2 regions of the Caballeronia sp. LZ043 genome follow, and region 1 is predicted to be linked to the other one. Evidence: predicted binding sites of a transcription regulator. Region 1 holds the regulator's gene; the other holds the start of a gene.
The links. Region 1 encodes FliA, which starts transcription of late flagellar genes. Its sites were predicted from a motif close to CTAAAGTTTNNNNNNNNNNNGCCGNTA; they were not measured.
Positions count from the first base shown of each region.

Region 1 (7,913 bases):
CGGGCACGCAGAACACGCGCTCGACGCCGTGATGAACGAGCGCATCGACGACGAGACGGGCGCCGGTCGTCTGGCTTTCGGGAGCGGCGGACGGAGCAGCGGAAGCAGCGGACGTCATGCGATGAAGTCTCCTTGAAATGTCCGGAAACGCCTCGGTTCGATGCCGGAGAGGTGCCGGACGGTGAGCGACGTGCCCTCCAGCTTACGCGTTCGGCCGCGCCTTCGGCCACACGCCGCCCGGGAACATTTGGCTGCGGCGGGCGCGCCGTGTTCGGGCCCCGAACTGTCCATCAGCCGAAATACCCCTTTTTCCCACCCTTTATCCAGCGATGGACCCAAGGGGAACTTCGCAATAATGGCTTCACTGAAAAGCGGGACCGGCAAGCAGACAGACCGGTTCGCTCGCAACGATCGCCGTATCACACCTCATCGGGGGCAAGTTTGAACATTCGTAAATTCATCGGCGCGAACAGCCGTGACGCACTGCGCCAGGTTCGTGAAACGCTCGGTCCCGATGCCGTGGTGTTGTCGAATCGCACGCTGGACGACGGCTCGGTCGAAATCGTCGCGGTCGCGGACAGCGACATCGCTTCGATCTCGCCCGCCGCGCAGGAGCAGGCGGTGCGTTCGGGCGGCGCGTCGCGCGCGGCGCTGGCCGCGGCGGCGGCAGCGATCCCGGTGAAACAGCAGGCAGCCACGAACCCCTACGTGAACGGCGATGTGTTTTCCTCCGTGTTCGGCGCGAGTGCCGATGACGAAGACGACTTCGCATCCTCCGCCGACGACACGTCCCGCACGATGGCCGACACCAACCCGTGGCTGATCGAGCATGCGAAGCGCCTGGCGCAACAGGCGTCGATGCCGTCGAACCGCCCGCTCACGCCGTCGGCCGCGATTGCGCGCGGCATGGGCGTGCCGGTGACGACGCTGTCGCAGGCGCCGGTCCAGTCGACCGCCCGGTCGACCGAATCCGAAGCCGGCAAGTTTGCGCTGCGTCAGCAGCAGCCGGCCCGGGCCGAAGCGGCGCCGCAGCCGGTCTCACAACCGGTCTCGCAGCCGGCCGTGCAGCAGAAGGTCGAAACGCCCGACTGGGCGCGCGAAGCCGCGCAGGTCGCAGCCCGCCGCGCTGCGCACAAGATCAACACGAGCGCGCCGCACGCTGAAACGCCGGCGCCGGGCGCCGCGCCCGCCACGCCGGAAAGCGTCTTCGAAGGCCTGCCCGCGAATGCGGCGGCGGTCGTGACCGAGGCGATCCGGGCGCGCATGCAGCAGGTCGTCAACGACACGGTGATGAACGAACTCTCGTCGATGCGCGAGATGATGGAAGAGCACTTCGCCGGCCTGATGTGGAGCGAGCGCCAGCGCCGCAACCCGACGGGCGGCGCGCTGACCAAGCGCCTGTTCTCGGCCGGTTTCTCGGCGCAGCTCGTGCGCATGGTGATGGACAACATGCCGGAGATGGAGACTGTCGAAGGCGCGCTCGAATGGGTGCAGCAAGTCCTCGAAAACAACATTCCGGTGATGGACAGCGAAGACGCGCTGATGGAGCGCGGCGGCGTGTTCGCACTGATGGGCCCGACGGGCGTCGGCAAGACGACCACCACGGCGAAGCTTGCGGCGCGCTGCGTGATGCGCTTCGGCGCCAGCAAGGTCGCGCTGCTCACGACCGACAGCTACCGGATCGGCGCGCACGAGCAACTGCGCATCTTCGGCAAGATCCTGGGCGTGTCGGTGCACGCGGTGAAGGACGGCGCCGACCTGCAACTGGCGCTGTCCGAACTGCGTAACAAACATATCGTGCTGATCGACACGATCGGCATGAGCCAGCGCGACCGCATGGTCTCCGACCAGATTGCGATGCTGTGCGGCGCGGGCCATCCGGTGCAGCGCATCCTGCTGCTCAACGCGACGAGCCACGGCGACACGCTGAACGAAGTCGTGCAGGCCTACAAGAGCGCGCCGGACCAGCCGCCGCTCGCGGGCTGCATCCTGACCAAGCTCGATGAAGCCACCAATCTCGGCGGCGTGCTCGACACGGTGATCCGCTACAAGCTGCCGGTGCATTACGTCTCGACCGGACAGAAAGTGCCGGAGAACCTGTACGTCGCGACCAAGCGTTTTCTCATCAAGAGCGCGTTCTGCATTCCGCGCGACGGCTCGCCGTTCGTGCCGAACGAAGAAGAAGTCCCCGCGCTGCTCTCCGCGCTGTCCGCGCGTGCCTCGACCGACATGCATGGGGTGCACTTTGGATAAGTTCGTGCTCGACCAGGCAGAAGGTCTGCGACGGCTCCTCACGCGAGCTGGCTCGCGTGTGGTGGCGGTCGTGGGCGGCCCGGCGGGAATCGGTTGCACGTCGACGGTGGTGAATCTCGGCGCGGCGCTGTCGGTACATGGCAAGGATGTGCTTGTGATCGACGAGCACCGCAACGCGGCGTCGGCCAGCCGACTCACCGGCATCGAGGATGCAGGCGCGGCTGCCGCGGTGATGACGGGCCGCAGCACGCTCGCGGAGGCCGCCGGGCGCACGCCGTTCGGCTTTTCGCTGCTCGCGGCGCCGCGTGATGAACGCATCAGCCATGACGCCGCGCAATGCCGTGCGTTGCTGGACGGTCCGGCGGACATCGTGCTGATCGACGCGCAGCTGGACCGGTATGGCGCGCTCTCGTCGCTCGCGGCGCAGGCGCATGACTTTCTCGTCGTGACGCGGGTGGCCGCGTCGGCGATCACCGAGGCGTATGCGTGCATGAAGCGTCTGCACTACGCCCATGCGATCGGCCAGTTCCGCGTGCTGATCAATCACGTGCAGAACCCGGCCGATGCGGCGGTCGCGTTCGACAACCTGTCGGGCGTCGCAAGCCGGTATCTGGCTGTGTCGCTGGTGCAGGCGGGATATGTGTCCGAGGATGCGCGCGTCGCTCGGGCAAAGGAACTCTCACGCTGCGCTGTCGAAGCATTCCCGGCCACGGCCGCGGCACGCGACTACCGCGCGATTGCGGCGGAGCTCCTGCACTGGCCGATGCGCCCCGCGCCGTATGCGCGTGCGGCGAACGGCCAGGCGGACGCGCGAATTCCGGTTGGCGACTCTGAGCAGGGCGGACGGGAGACGGCGCATCGTGCGGCCGCGCTTCACGAAATGGCCATGAGCAGCACGGCGTCGATGTGATCAAGATAGGTGACCAAGATGTATAACGCCCAAGGCAAACTCTCACAGTCCGAAACGCTGACGAAATATGCACCGCTCGTTCGCCGGCTGGGGCTTCAGCTCGTCGCCAAGATGCCGGCGAGCGTCGATCTCGACGATCTCATCCAGGCCGGCATGATCGGCTTGCTGGACGCGGCCGGCCGCTACAAGGAAGACCAGGGCGCGCAGTTCGAGACGTATGCGAGCCAGCGGATTCGCGGCGCGATGCTCGACGAGCTGCGCGCCAACGACTGGCTGCCGCGCAGCATGCGCAAGACGTCGCGCGAAGTGGAATCGGCGGTGCACAAGGTCGAGCAGAACCTCGGCCGGTCCGCCAGCGAGACCGAGATCGCCGAACACATGAAGATGCCGCTCGACGAATATCAGTCGATGTTGCAGGACCTGCACGGCGCGCAGCTGATCTATTACGAAGACTTCGACCGTTCCGCCGATGACGAGCCGTTCCTCGACCGCTATTGCGTCGACCGTTCGGATCCGCTGTCCGCGCTGATGGACGACAGCCTGCGCGGCGCGCTGATCGAAGCCATCGACCGGCTGCCGGAACGCGAGAAGCTGCTGATGAGCCTGTACTACGAGCGCGGCCTGAACCTGCGCGAGATTGGCGCGGTAATGGAAGTGAGCGAGTCGCGCGTGTGCCAGCTGCACAGCCAGGCCGTGGCGCGTCTGCGCACGAAGCTGCGCGAGCAGGCGTGGACCGGCGCCGAAGCGTAAGTCTGACGTTCGACGCGTGACGCATGAGACGAATGGCCCGCAGCGATGCGGGCCATTTGTTTAGCTGGTTTCGAAATCGTGGGTTTCGGCGAACACGGTCTTGCCGGCGCCCAGACTCTTGGCGCGATACATGGCGCGGTCGGCGGCGCGCAGCACGGTGTTCATGTCGGACGGGCGCGCGATCGTCGCGCCGGACAGCAGGCAGGCGCCGATGCTCGCCGATACCGATACCGCCCGCTCCTGCACCGACGTGATGGCGGCGAGCGCCGAGTGGATGCTGTCGGCCACGGCGAGCACCGCCGAGCGGTCCCGCACCTGATGCGCGAGCACGACGAATTCGTCGCCGCCGAGCCGGGCGATGGTATCGGTCCTGCGCAGGCGCGCCTCGAGTTGATGCGCGAACGATTGCAGCAGCACATCGCCGACGGCGTGTCCGTAGGTGTCGTTCACTTCCTTGAAACCGTCGAGGTCGATCAGCAGCAGGGCGGTGGCGTCATCGGCGTCGTGGCCGTCCTGGCTGGTTGGTGGCGCGGCCATCGCCCGATTGACGATCTTCTCCAGCGCATAGCGATTCGAGAGGCCGGTGAGCGGATCGGTGGACGCCTGGCGCGCGAGATCCAGATTGAGCTTGCCGAGCCGGTCGACGAGCACGCTCAGATACACCGAAGCCCCCAGCACGCTCAATCCCAGGCCGATCGCGGCCGGCAGGTTGGCATGCCACCAAGGTTGCCCGAGGCCGAGCGCGATCACCACGATGAGCGCCGTCGTACAGGACACCGCGAGCGTGCGCTTGCCATACCGGCATCCCGAGCCGATCAGGAACCAGAACATCACCCAGATGAGCGGCAGCGCGCTGGCGCCGCCAGCCGCGAGCGCGAGTCCGAGCAAGGCCTGATCGGCGATGGTCGTGAGCGTCAGGCGCGTTCCGGACATGGCGCTCGCGCGGCTCACGACCAATAGCGTCAGGGCGCCGTAAGACACATAGAGGGCGACGAGCCGCACGACCATCGACGCATCGTGCGACGGGCGCCACAAAGCGAAGAGGCCATACGCGAGCAGCACCGCTGTTCCCATCCAGACACGAAGCGTGGCCTGCTCCCGTTCGGGACTCCGGTGCCCGGACCCGATGAAAGCCTGGATCCGGCGTGCCGGTTGATGCGCCTGCTCCATATGAACCCCTGGCTGGTGATTTCTTGCTGTTATGGTGTGCTGCTGTCTCGTATGTGCGGCCCGGTCGCGGGAGGCGCTGTGAAGGTGTGCATCGGGTTGCACCGTCGCGCGACCCGCTATTCTGCTACTTTTTGCGATCTCGCTGCAGGATCGGTTGGGGCGAATGCGGACTCTTTGACTCTTCCCGGTCTTCCTGCTTACGGCTGATGACAATGCACAACAACGCTTCTTCCCTGCAAGGCGAATGGCTGGCGGTCTGCAACAGTGAGGACGTGCCGGAGGGCGGGGCGCGAGGATTCATCGTCGCGGATGAGCGCATCGTCGTGTGGCGGGACAGTCTCGGCGCGGCGCATGTGTGGCGCGACTACTGTCCGCATCGCGGGGCGCAACTGTCGCTCGGATCGGTATCGCGCGACTGGATCACGTGTCCCTATCACGGCTGGCGGTATGACATCGAGGGGCAGTGTCTGCATATCCCGTCGAATCCCGCACTGCGTCCGCCGAAACGCGCCTGCGCGACGACCTTTGTCAGCGACGAAAAGTACGGCGTGGTCTGGATGTGTTTCGGCGAGCCCGAGTATGCGCTCGATTTTTATCCGGATGCCGATGTGCCCGGCGGGCGTCGCATCAATCTCGCACCGCAGACGGTGAGGTCATCGGCGCCGAGAGTGGTCGAGAATTTTCTCGACATGGCCCATTTCTCTTTCGTGCACGCGGGGATTCTGGGCGAGCAGGCGCATACCGAGGTGCCCGATTACGAAGTCGTTCCGGTCGATGGCGGTCTCGAAGCGCGGCAGTGCCGTTACTGGCAACCAGCCGGCATGCCGGGGCAGGACGACGGCGCGATGATCGACTATGTGTATCGCGTCAGGCGGCCGTTGATTGCGAGCCTCACGAAGATGGCCGCCGGCGGGCAGGGCGCGCTGCACATCATGCTGGTGGCGTCGCCGGTGTCGGAGACGGAAACGCGGGCGTGGCTCGTCTCCGTTCATGAAGACGACTCGACGCACAGCGATCGGGAGCTTTATGACTTCAATATGGAGATCCTGCTGCAGGACACGCCGATCGTCGAATCGCAATGGCCGAAGCGCTTGCCGCTGGAACTCGATGCGGAGTTGCATCAGAAGTGCGACCGGATGTCGGTGGCTTACCGGAGATGGCTGGCGGAACTGGAGTTCGGATGGGGGACGACGGGTGGGGGGTAGCGGGGGGCTTGAGATTGGTGCGCCCGGCTGGGATCGAACCAGCAACCCCTGCCTTCGGAGGGCAGTACTCTATCCATTGAGCTACGGGCGCATCGGCGGTGGGCTGCTTATTTGACAAGGTAACAAGGCAAGCGGCTCAAAGAAAGCCAGCTGCAAGGCCCACGCGAATCCGAGAGGATACCTGTTTTCCATGACTCCGTCCATCGCGCGGCGGTGCAATCTCAATGCCCGCGTGCGCCACAAGCATCACACGATTCGGGTAAACGCCCGTCCGGTCGTGCTGCTGCCCTGTGCCGCCGTCCAAACGTTCCGTCTATAATCGACCGAGCCTTTCCCCACGGCTTGTCTCGGCGCACGGTCTGAGCGCCAAGGCAATGCATGCGGTAGCTGTCACGCTGTCACTGAACCGACTCACACCAAAAAACGGGAGACGAGACAAGCATGAGCGAAGCACCCCACGGAGCCCCGATCAAGACGCCTGGTCAACTCATCGTCGCGATCATTGCGGGATTCGGCATTCCAGTCGCCATCATCATTCTGCTCGCCGTCTATGTGAACAACTCGACGCGCACCGGCGCAGGCACCGATATCGAAGCCTCCGTGAAGGAGCGCATCGCGCCCGCCGCCCAGGTCGATGTCCGCGACGCCAATGCCCCGCGCGTCTACAAAACCGGCGAGGAAGTCTTCAAGGCCGTCTGCTCCGCCTGTCACGCCGCCGGCACCGCCGGCGCGCCCAAGTTCGGCGATGCCGGCGCGTGGGCGCCGCGCATCAGCGAAGGCTACGACACGCTGCTGCACAACGCGCTCAACGGCAAGGGCGCGATGCCCGCCCGCGGCGGCACGAATCCCGACGACTACAGCGACTTCGAAATCGCGCGCGCTGTCGTCTACATGGCAAACAACGGCGGCGCCAAGTTCGCGGAACCCGCGCAACCGGCGCCGGGCGCCGCGGCAAGCGCAGCCGGCGCTGCTTCCGCACCGGCGGCCGCGAGTTCCAACGACAACGCACAGGCCGCAGCCGCCGTCGCCGCGTTGGCGTCGGTACCGCAGGCCGCGCCGGCTCCGGCCGCGGGCGCCCAAAGCGCCGACGCCGCGCAAGCCGGCAAGGCGCTCTACGAGCAGGTCTGCCAGGCGTGTCACGCGGCCGGCGTGCTCGGCGCCCCGAAGTTCGGCGACAAGGCTGCCTGGGCGCCGCGTCTGAAAGAGCCGATGGACACCGTCTACAACTACGCGCTGCACGGCAAGGGCGCGATGCCGCCGAAGGGCGGATCGAATGCGCCGGACGCCGATGTCAAGGCCGCCGTCGACTACATGGTGAACGCGTCGAAGTAAGAGGCCAGGCCGCAAAGCAAAGAACCCTGCGCACGCGAGTGTCGCAGGGTTTTTTTCGAATGCACTGAATGAACCCGACAGCGGCGATCAGCTCTTCTGCAGCATCGCCTTGAGCATCGCCATCCGGTCCTTCGGCGACAGCGGCGCTTCATCGGCAGTCGGCGGCGGCGCGTCGTCGAGCAGCATCTCGGGAATGAAGCGCGACGGTTCGCACACCACCGTCTCCCGCGCCCGCTTGCGTTTCTTGCACCAGTTCAGATGCAGGCTGCGCTGCGCCCGCGTGATCGCGACAT
Region 1 covers NZ_JARUXT010000001.1:2,765,817-2,773,729, reverse strand. The annotation lists gene QCE64_RS12720 (thiamine pyrophosphate-binding protein) at 1-118, opposite strand, end outside; gene flhF (flagellar biosynthesis protein FlhF) at 442-2,253, shown strand; gene QCE64_RS12710 (MinD/ParA family protein) at 2,246-3,163, shown strand; gene QCE64_RS12705 (RNA polymerase sigma factor FliA) at 3,182-3,913, shown strand; gene QCE64_RS12700 (GGDEF domain-containing protein) at 3,974-4,987, opposite strand; gene QCE64_RS12695 (aromatic ring-hydroxylating dioxygenase subunit alpha) at 5,296-6,288, shown strand; tRNA gene QCE64_RS12690 (tRNA-Arg) at 6,304-6,379, opposite strand; gene QCE64_RS12685 (c-type cytochrome) at 6,730-7,620, shown strand; gene QCE64_RS12680 (UvrD-helicase domain-containing protein) at 7,708-7,913, opposite strand, start outside.

Region 2 (7,913 bases), 2.7 Mb from region 1:
GCCATACGACGTACTCGGCATCCGCCTTCTGTTCCCCGACGATGCTTCCCAGATTCCCCAACTCCTCGATCAGAGTCGTCAGGTCCTTCTCGCCCACCCCCCGTAGCGTAATTTTCAGGTGGGGTCCAACTTCCGCGCGCGGCGCGCCGGTGTGTCCCGGCGTCGCATCAGCGACGGTTCCTGCATGTGTGACGCCGTTGCTGCTGTCGGCGAGTTCGAACGCGCCGTCCCAGTTGCCGTCGTCTTCGAGAATGTCCATGGCCTGCGCCAGCACGTGCGCGGGCGGTGCGTTCGGCCCGTCGTACGCCGGCGCTGCGGCCTCGTTGTGCTCGGCGCCCGGCAACGCGGGCGGCTCGATGTGCGCTGCTACCAACGCTACGGCCGCTACCGGCGCCACGCTGGTTTCCGCGCTCTCGTTCTTCAGGCGCTCGAGCTTCGCGCAGATCGCCGACGCCGCGGCGGCATCCGGCTCCTCGCTTGCGCGGTAGGCCGCGAGCTGATCGGAGAGCACGTCCTTGGTCGCCAGGAAGGTGTCGATCATGTCGCGGCGCAGAACGAGCTCGTTGTTGCGCGCCCGATCCAGCAGCGATTCGAGGATGTGCGTGGTTTCGGTGAGCGCGGTGAAGCCGAAGGTCGCCGCGCCGCCCTTGATGGAATGCGCCGCGCGGAAAATCGCCGCGAGGTCTTCCGGATCCGGATTCGCGATGTCGAGAACGAGCAGCAGTTGCTCCATCTGCGCGAGCAGTTCATCGGCTTCGTCGAAGAACGTCTGATAGAACTGGGTAATGTCGAGTGTCATGCTTGAGTCACCGCTGGAATGCTGTTCAATCGGCGCCGTGCTGCGCGCGTTTCAATGCTGTTTTTTGCGACGTTTTCAGTGCTGCGCGTCATCCGAGAGCGCGGCGACCAGTTCGGTCAGCAAGTCCGGATCGAGCGGCTTCTCGATCCAGCCCGTCGCGCCCGCGCTGCGCGCCGCGTTCTTGAACGGTTCGCCGTCTTCGGTCGTGAGCACCAGGATCGGCGTCGCACGGTACGCGTGGTTCGCGCGTAGGGCCATGATGAGATCGAGCCCGCTCTTGCCCGGCATGTGATGGTCGGTCAGCACGAGATCGAAGCGTTCGGCGAGCGCGCATTCCAACCCTTCGTCGCCGTCGGACGCGACCGTCACTGCGTAGCCGGCCACCGCCAGCGTCGCCGAGATGATTTGCCGCATCGCGGCCGAGTCATCGATTGCCAGAATGTTCTTGATCATGTTTGTCTCTTGCCGTTGCCGTGTTGACGGTCGAAACGGGTCCGGTCTTGAGGCTGTTTTTGAGGCTGTTTTTGAGGCTGTTCTTTGAGGCCGCTTTATCACGGGCTCATGCGCTCAATGCGCCGCGCTTCTCGCCGCGATGCCTGGAATCAGTTGCCCGAGCGTCGCCGGCGCTCCGTTCGCGTCCGTGCCGTTGTCGAGCGTCGCGCCCGCGCCGCCGTCGTCGCGCAGCATCGCCAGTTCCGTCTTGCGATTGAGCACGATGACGCTGATGCGCCGGTTCTCCGGATCGAACGGATCCTTCTTGTTCAGGTTTTGCGTGGACGCGAGACCCAGCACGCGCATCACCTTGACTTCGTCCATGCCGCCCGCGACCAGCTCGCGACGCGATGCGTTCGCGCGATCCGCCGACAGCTCCCAGTTGCTGTAGCCCTTCTCGCCGCCGGCGTATTTCACGGCGTCGGTGTGGCCCTGCACGACGATGCGGTTCGGCACGTCGTTCAGCGTCCGGCCGATCTCGCGCAGGATGTCGCGCATGTAGGGCTGCACGGCGTTGCTGGAGAGCGCGAACATCGGGCGCTTCTGCGTATCGACGATCTCGATGCGCAAGCCCTGCTGCGTCGCTTCGATGCGGATCTGCTGCTTGAACTGGCGCAAGGTCGGATTGGCTTCGATGGCGGCCATCAGCTTGACCTGCAGATCGTGCAGGCGCGCCTGCTCGCGGCGTTCGAGCTCGCCCTGCGCGGCCTTGAGGAGTTCTTCGTCGGTCGTGGATGACGCGCGCTGCGCGAGCCGCGTGCTGCCTTCCGAGCGGCGCGCGGCGCCCGGCTCTTCGCTGGAGATGTCGCGGCCGCCGCCCATCAGGATGCTGTTGTCCATGCCGACGGTCTTGCCGCCGACCATCGCCGCCTTGAGCGGCATGTTGAAGTATTCGGCGATGCCGCGGCGCTGCACGGGCGAGGTCGAGGAGAGCAGCCACATGAGCAGGAAGAACGCCATCATCGCGGTCATGAAGTCCGCATAGGCGAGTTTCCAGGCGCCGCCGTGATGACCCTTGGCACCCTTGCCGACGACTCGCTTGATGAAGATGGGACGTTCGCTGTCGTTGCTCATGGCTGTGTCCTGACCGAGGGATCGTGCGCGAAGCGAGGCATCACTTCGCCTTGACCCGGCGCACGTGTTCCTCGAGTTCGGCGAACGACGGACGTTCGGTCGAGAACAGCACCTTGCGGCCGAACTCCACCGCGATCGCGGGCGCGTAGCCGTTCAGGCTCGCGAGGATCGTGACCTTGATGCACTGGAACATCTTGGTCTGCTCGGCCACGCGCTGCTCGGCCACGTTGGCGAGCGGCCCGATGAAACCATAGGAAAGGAGAATGCCGAGGAAGGTGCCGACCAGCGCCTGCGCGATCATCTCGCCGAGAATGGCGGGCGGCTGGTCCGCGGAGGCCATGGTGTGCACCACGCCCATGACGGCCGCGACGATGCCGAACGCCGGCATCGCGTCGCCGACCTTGGTCAGCGCGTGCGCGGGGGCTTCGCCCTCGACGTGATGCGTTTCGATTTCCTCGTCCATGAGGCTTTCGATTTCGAACGCATTCATGTTGCCGCTGACCATGAGACGCAGGTAATCGGTCAGGAATTCGACGATGTGGTGATCCGCGAGAATTTGCGGGTACTGGCTGAAGACCGGGCTCTTGGAGGGATCCTCGATGTCGCCCTCGAGCGCCAGCGTGCCTTCCTTGCGGGCCTTCGCGAGCAGCACGTAGAGCAGGCCCATCAGCTCCATGTACATGCCCTTGTTGTACTTCGCGCCCTTGAAGAGCGTCGGGAGGACCTGGATGGTCGCCTTGATGGTCTTGACGTTGTTGCCGAGGATGAACGCGCCGACGCCCGCGCCCACGATCATCAGAATCTCGACGGGCTGCATGAGCGCGCCGAGGTGTCCGCCTTCGATGGCATAGCCGCCGAACACGGACAGCAATGTGACGAGCGCTCCAACAAAAATCAGCACAGTCGAGTCCTCACGTTTTTGATGCGGTAAGACCGCCGTTAGGTGGTTTACGGCACTCGACTGGAAAACTTTGATGGCGTGTCCGCGCCGCCGGCAAACGTTGCAATCCGCGCCGCAGAACGGGCCCGGGCGGGTGCGGCGTCAGGCCGCAAGGCTCCGCGCCGGCTCCGCCGCCGCGGCCGCTGCCAGCGTCTTGCGCGTCTTGCCGGCGCGCGACGGCGGCTGGCATAGGCCGCACACGTAGCCCGCGCGCAGTTCGTATGCATGCGCGACGAAACGTCCGCCGCAGCGGGTGCACGCGTTGGTCTGGAGCATGCCGGATTCGAAATAGCGCACCAGGGTCCAGGCGCGCGTGAGCGACAGCACGGGTTCGTCGCCGTAGAGGGCGGCGTGTTCGAGGTAGAGCCGGTAACTTTTCACGATCGCCTGGATCGTGCTCTGCGTGCCGTCGGCGCCGCCGTGTTCATGGATGAAACGATAGATGCCGTGGAACAGCGACGAATGGATGTTCGGCTGCCAGGTCATGAACCAGTCGGTCGAGAACGGCAGCATGCCCTTCGGCGGCGAAGCGCCCTTCAGTTCCTTGTAGAGCTTGATGAGCCGGTCACGCGACAGGGTCGTCTCCGCTTCGAGCAATTGCAGGCGCGCGCCCAGCTCGATCAGTTCGATCGCGAGCGTGATCTCGCGGACTTCCGCCACTACGCTTCTGGTTGCCATCGGCCGTCCGCTTCGTGCGTCAGCCGATCTGCGCGACAGGACTGTCGGCCAGCAGGATCGCCGCATGCGCCTGCGTGAGCGCCGCGCTCTTGTCCTTGTCGGCCAGCGACGAGAGGATGGTGTGGTCGTCGAAGCGGAAACGGCACAGCAGATGGCTCGACGACGCCACTTTCACGGCCTGCGCGAGCGTCAGCGAGGACAGCACCTGCGCCACCTGCTCGGACAGGCCGAGCCGGTACATCGCCGAGACGCGGTCTTCCTGCAGAAGCCGCTGGGCGAGAAGCACATACGACAGATTCACCTCGCGGATTTCCACGAGCGTACTCGTAGCGCTGTTCGTCATTTTTTCCCCGAATCGTTACGTGGCTGGTCAGGCCGGCGGGGGAACGTTTGCTCGGTTCGCTGCAGACGCGACGAAACCGGCCCCGCACGTGTTCTCTTGTGCCAGACGATTGTCGCCGATGCTCGAAGGCGCGGCTGTCGGAGAACGTGTCCGAAGCATCGCAGGATTTCAAGGAGGTTGTGTGTAGGACTTTTTCCTACACGGCGCGGAAACGGGTCGCAACGCACCTGTGGATGCAAGAACCGGATATCGGCAGCGATTCGTCTGACTTAATGGAGGTTCAACAAGTTTAAGCGCCGCGGGCGCGTGCCAGCGGCGTCCGAACGTGCGGTTCGGCGCCCGGGAACGCTGCATGCTTAATACTGCCGCGCGGTCATTTTTCCAGATGTGTGATTCGTCTACATTGCTGACAACACTGCAATTTCTGACTTCGTAACAGCGATTGTTTCGCGCTGTAACAACGATAAGCGATTGAAAAATGACGTGAAATGCCGCTCTCGATCCCGATAATGAGCAGTAAGGGATAACCCGGTCGCGATGTAATCTTCATCTCCGGGCCGATCTCGGGCGGCGTCTTACCTGCGCGGCCCGCCCGAAATGGCATGTGTTGAGCGCTCGACCGGAGCGTGACTGCGATGCCTTAAATGACGCCTTCACCGGCATGGGACCCGAGCCTGACGCGAAAGCGCCCGCTCTGCCCGAAACAGGAGAGTCACGTTATGCGAATCGCACAAATTGCACCGTTGCACGAAGCAGTTCCCCCGAAGTTCTACGGCGGCACTGAGCGGGTAGTGTCGTACCTGACCGACGCACTCGTCGATCTGGGCCACGACGTCACCTTGTTCGCCAGCGGCGATTCGCAAACCAAGGCGACCCTGGAAGCCGCATGGCCGCGCGCCCTGCGTCTGGATCCGACAATCCGCGACGCCCTCGCGCCGCACATGCTGCTGCTCGAAACCGTCCGCCGTCGCGCGCACGAGTTCGACGTGCTGCATTTCCACCTTGACTACATGCCGTTCCCGCTGTTCACGCAGCTGGACACGCCGTTCGTGACGACGCTGCACGGCCGTCTCGACCTGCCAGAACTGCAGCCGATCTTCAACACGTTCACGAAGGCGAACGTGATTTCAATCTCCGACAACCAGCGCGGACCGCTGCCGCAGGCCAACTGGCTGAACACGGTGTATCACGGTCTGCCGAATGAACTGCTGACGCCGCAAACGAGCAAGAAGCCGGAATACCTGGCGTTCCTCGGCCGTATTTGCCCGGAAAAGCGTGCTGATCTGGCCATCAAGATCGCGGCGCAAAGCGGCCTGCCGCTGAAGATCGCCGCCAAGGTGGACAAGGTCGACCAGGAGTATTTCAAGACCACGATCGAGCCGCTGCTGTCGCATGCGGACGTTGAGTTCATCGGTGAGATCAACGAAGCGCAGAAGCCGGACTTCCTGTCGGGCGCCAAGGCCCTGCTGTTCCCGATCGACTGGAACGAGCCGTTCGGCCTGGTGATGATCGAATCGATGGCTTGCGGCACGCCGGTGATCGCGTTCAATCGCGGTTCGGTGCCCGAGGTGATCGACCATGGCGTGACCGGCTTCATCTGCGAGGACGTGCAAGGTGCCGTGGGCGCGTTGCAGCGTCTGGACGAACTCTCGCGCACCGAGATTCGCGCGCAGTTCGAACGCCGCTTCAGCGCGCAGACGATGGCGCAGAATTACGTCGACAGCTACACCGCCATGCTCCAGGCCGCGAAGCGTCCGGTGCTGCGCCAGGTTGCCGTCGGCTAAGCAGCCTTCCCACGCATGCGGCCTTCGATGACCGCAACGAGAACCGCCCTTCGGGGCGGTTTTTTTTCGTCTCAGGCTTGCGGAGGGGGCCGTAACCGAACAATCCTAAAATTCTTCCAGACGTGGTGAATTCGCCGATTTATCAAACAAATTTGACAATTTGCAAAAGAAAGCGCGCTTAAACTGCGCTCGATGCGCTCATTCAGTGCTCTTTTCGAAACAGCGGCAATCACATTTCACGAAGGCGGAAACATGAATTTATCGAAACGTCTTGGGGCCGAAATCTTCGGTACGTTCTGGCTGATCCTGGGCGGCTGTGGAAGCGCCGTGCTTGCCGCTGCCTTTCCCGAGCTCGGGATCGGGTTCGCGGGGGTTGCGCTGGCATTCGGCCTCACCGTGCTGACCATGGCGTATGCCATCGGTCACGTGTCGGGCTGCCATCTGAATCCGGCCGTGAGCATCGGCCTGGCCACCGCGGGGCGCTTCCCCGTGCGCGATCTCGTGCCATATATCGTTGCCCAGGTGATCGGCGCGACGTTGGGGGCGTGGGTGCTCTACCTGATCGCCATCGGCAGCCCGAGTTTCGATTTCTCGCTGAGCGGCTTCGCCGCCAATGGCTTTGGCGAGCACTCGCCGGGACATTTCACGATGATCGCCGCGCTGATCTGCGAAATCGCCATGACCTTCTTCTTTGTCTTCGTGATCCTCGGCGCCACCGACGACCGGGCGCCCAAAGGCTTCGCGCCGCTTGCCATCGGCCTGTGCCTGACGCTCATTCACCTGATCTCGATCCCGGTGACCAATACGTCGGTCAATCCCGCGCGTTCGACCAGCCAGGCGTTCTTCGTCGGCGGCTGGGCGCTGGATCAGCTGTGGCTGTTCTGGATTGCGCCCATCGTCGGCGCGATCATCGCAGGGCTCGTGTATCCCTCGCTTACGCGTCAGGCATTCCGCCAGGAGCCTTCCGAGGTCCGCAGCAACCCGAAAACGGTGGGTTTTCCGCTCGCGGAGACTGCTCGCGAAGCCGATTAAGGCTGAGCGACACGCTCTTCGAAGACTCGAACGATTAAACCGGCGCGACAAATGTAATGCCGAATTACGAAGCATGCTTATGATTTGCCGCGGCGTTAAATATCTGCTGCAGACCACATCCGTGTGAGGCCCATCTGACGGGCCTCACACGCCTACTCTCCGAATCGGAGCGTTTCATTTTCTCCTTACGTCGTCCTTGCAACCGGTAACAAGTCGTCGAAGCGTGTAAGACGCTGCGCCCGTACATTGGACTCATGCGACATACACGTCGCCTTCAAGGAGAAACACAATGAAGCGCATCGTCACTCACATGCTCGTCGCCGCCGGTCTTGCCTTGGGTGCAGTCGGCGCCGCTCAGGCTCACAGCGATCTGCACATCGGCGTGTCGCTCGGCGCGCCCGCTTATGTGGCCCCGGCTCCCGTCTATGTCCGCCCGGCTGCGCCGGCGTACCGCGCGCCGTACTACCGTCATGAAGCACCGCGCTGGCACGACGGCCGTGATCAAGGTCACTGGAATCGCACCGGCTGGGATCATCGCGGCTATGGCAACAACTGGGGACATCGCGGCTAAGCACGCGGATGCCCCACTCGCGGGAGACCACTCAAGCGCGACGGGCGGCTGGACCACACCAGCCGCCCGTCTTGCATTTCGCCGGGTCCGGCGCTCAGTCCTGCGGGTAACCCGGCGAGGCCAGCTCGTCATGAACCCCGAACAGCTTGCGCAACTGATGCGCAACCCCCGCCTCGAAATTGTTGCCGATGCGCGGCACA
Region 2 covers NZ_JARUXT010000001.1:108,262-116,174, reverse strand. The annotation lists gene cheA (chemotaxis protein CheA) at 1-799, opposite strand, end outside; gene QCE64_RS00560 (response regulator) at 875-1,252, opposite strand; gene motB (flagellar motor protein MotB) at 1,367-2,365, opposite strand; gene motA (flagellar motor stator protein MotA) at 2,406-3,266, opposite strand; gene flhC (flagellar transcriptional regulator FlhC) at 3,408-3,983, opposite strand; gene flhD (flagellar transcriptional regulator FlhD) at 4,003-4,326, opposite strand; gene QCE64_RS00535 (glycosyltransferase family 4 protein) at 5,046-6,110, shown strand; gene aqpZ (aquaporin Z) at 6,363-7,142, shown strand; gene QCE64_RS00525 (hypothetical protein) at 7,432-7,713, shown strand; gene QCE64_RS00520 (Cof-type HAD-IIB family hydrolase) at 7,808-7,913, opposite strand, start outside.
Region 2: motA (flagellar motor stator protein MotA) is a predicted target of FliA. The motif match lies at 3,314-3,340, and genes of this name have one in related genera.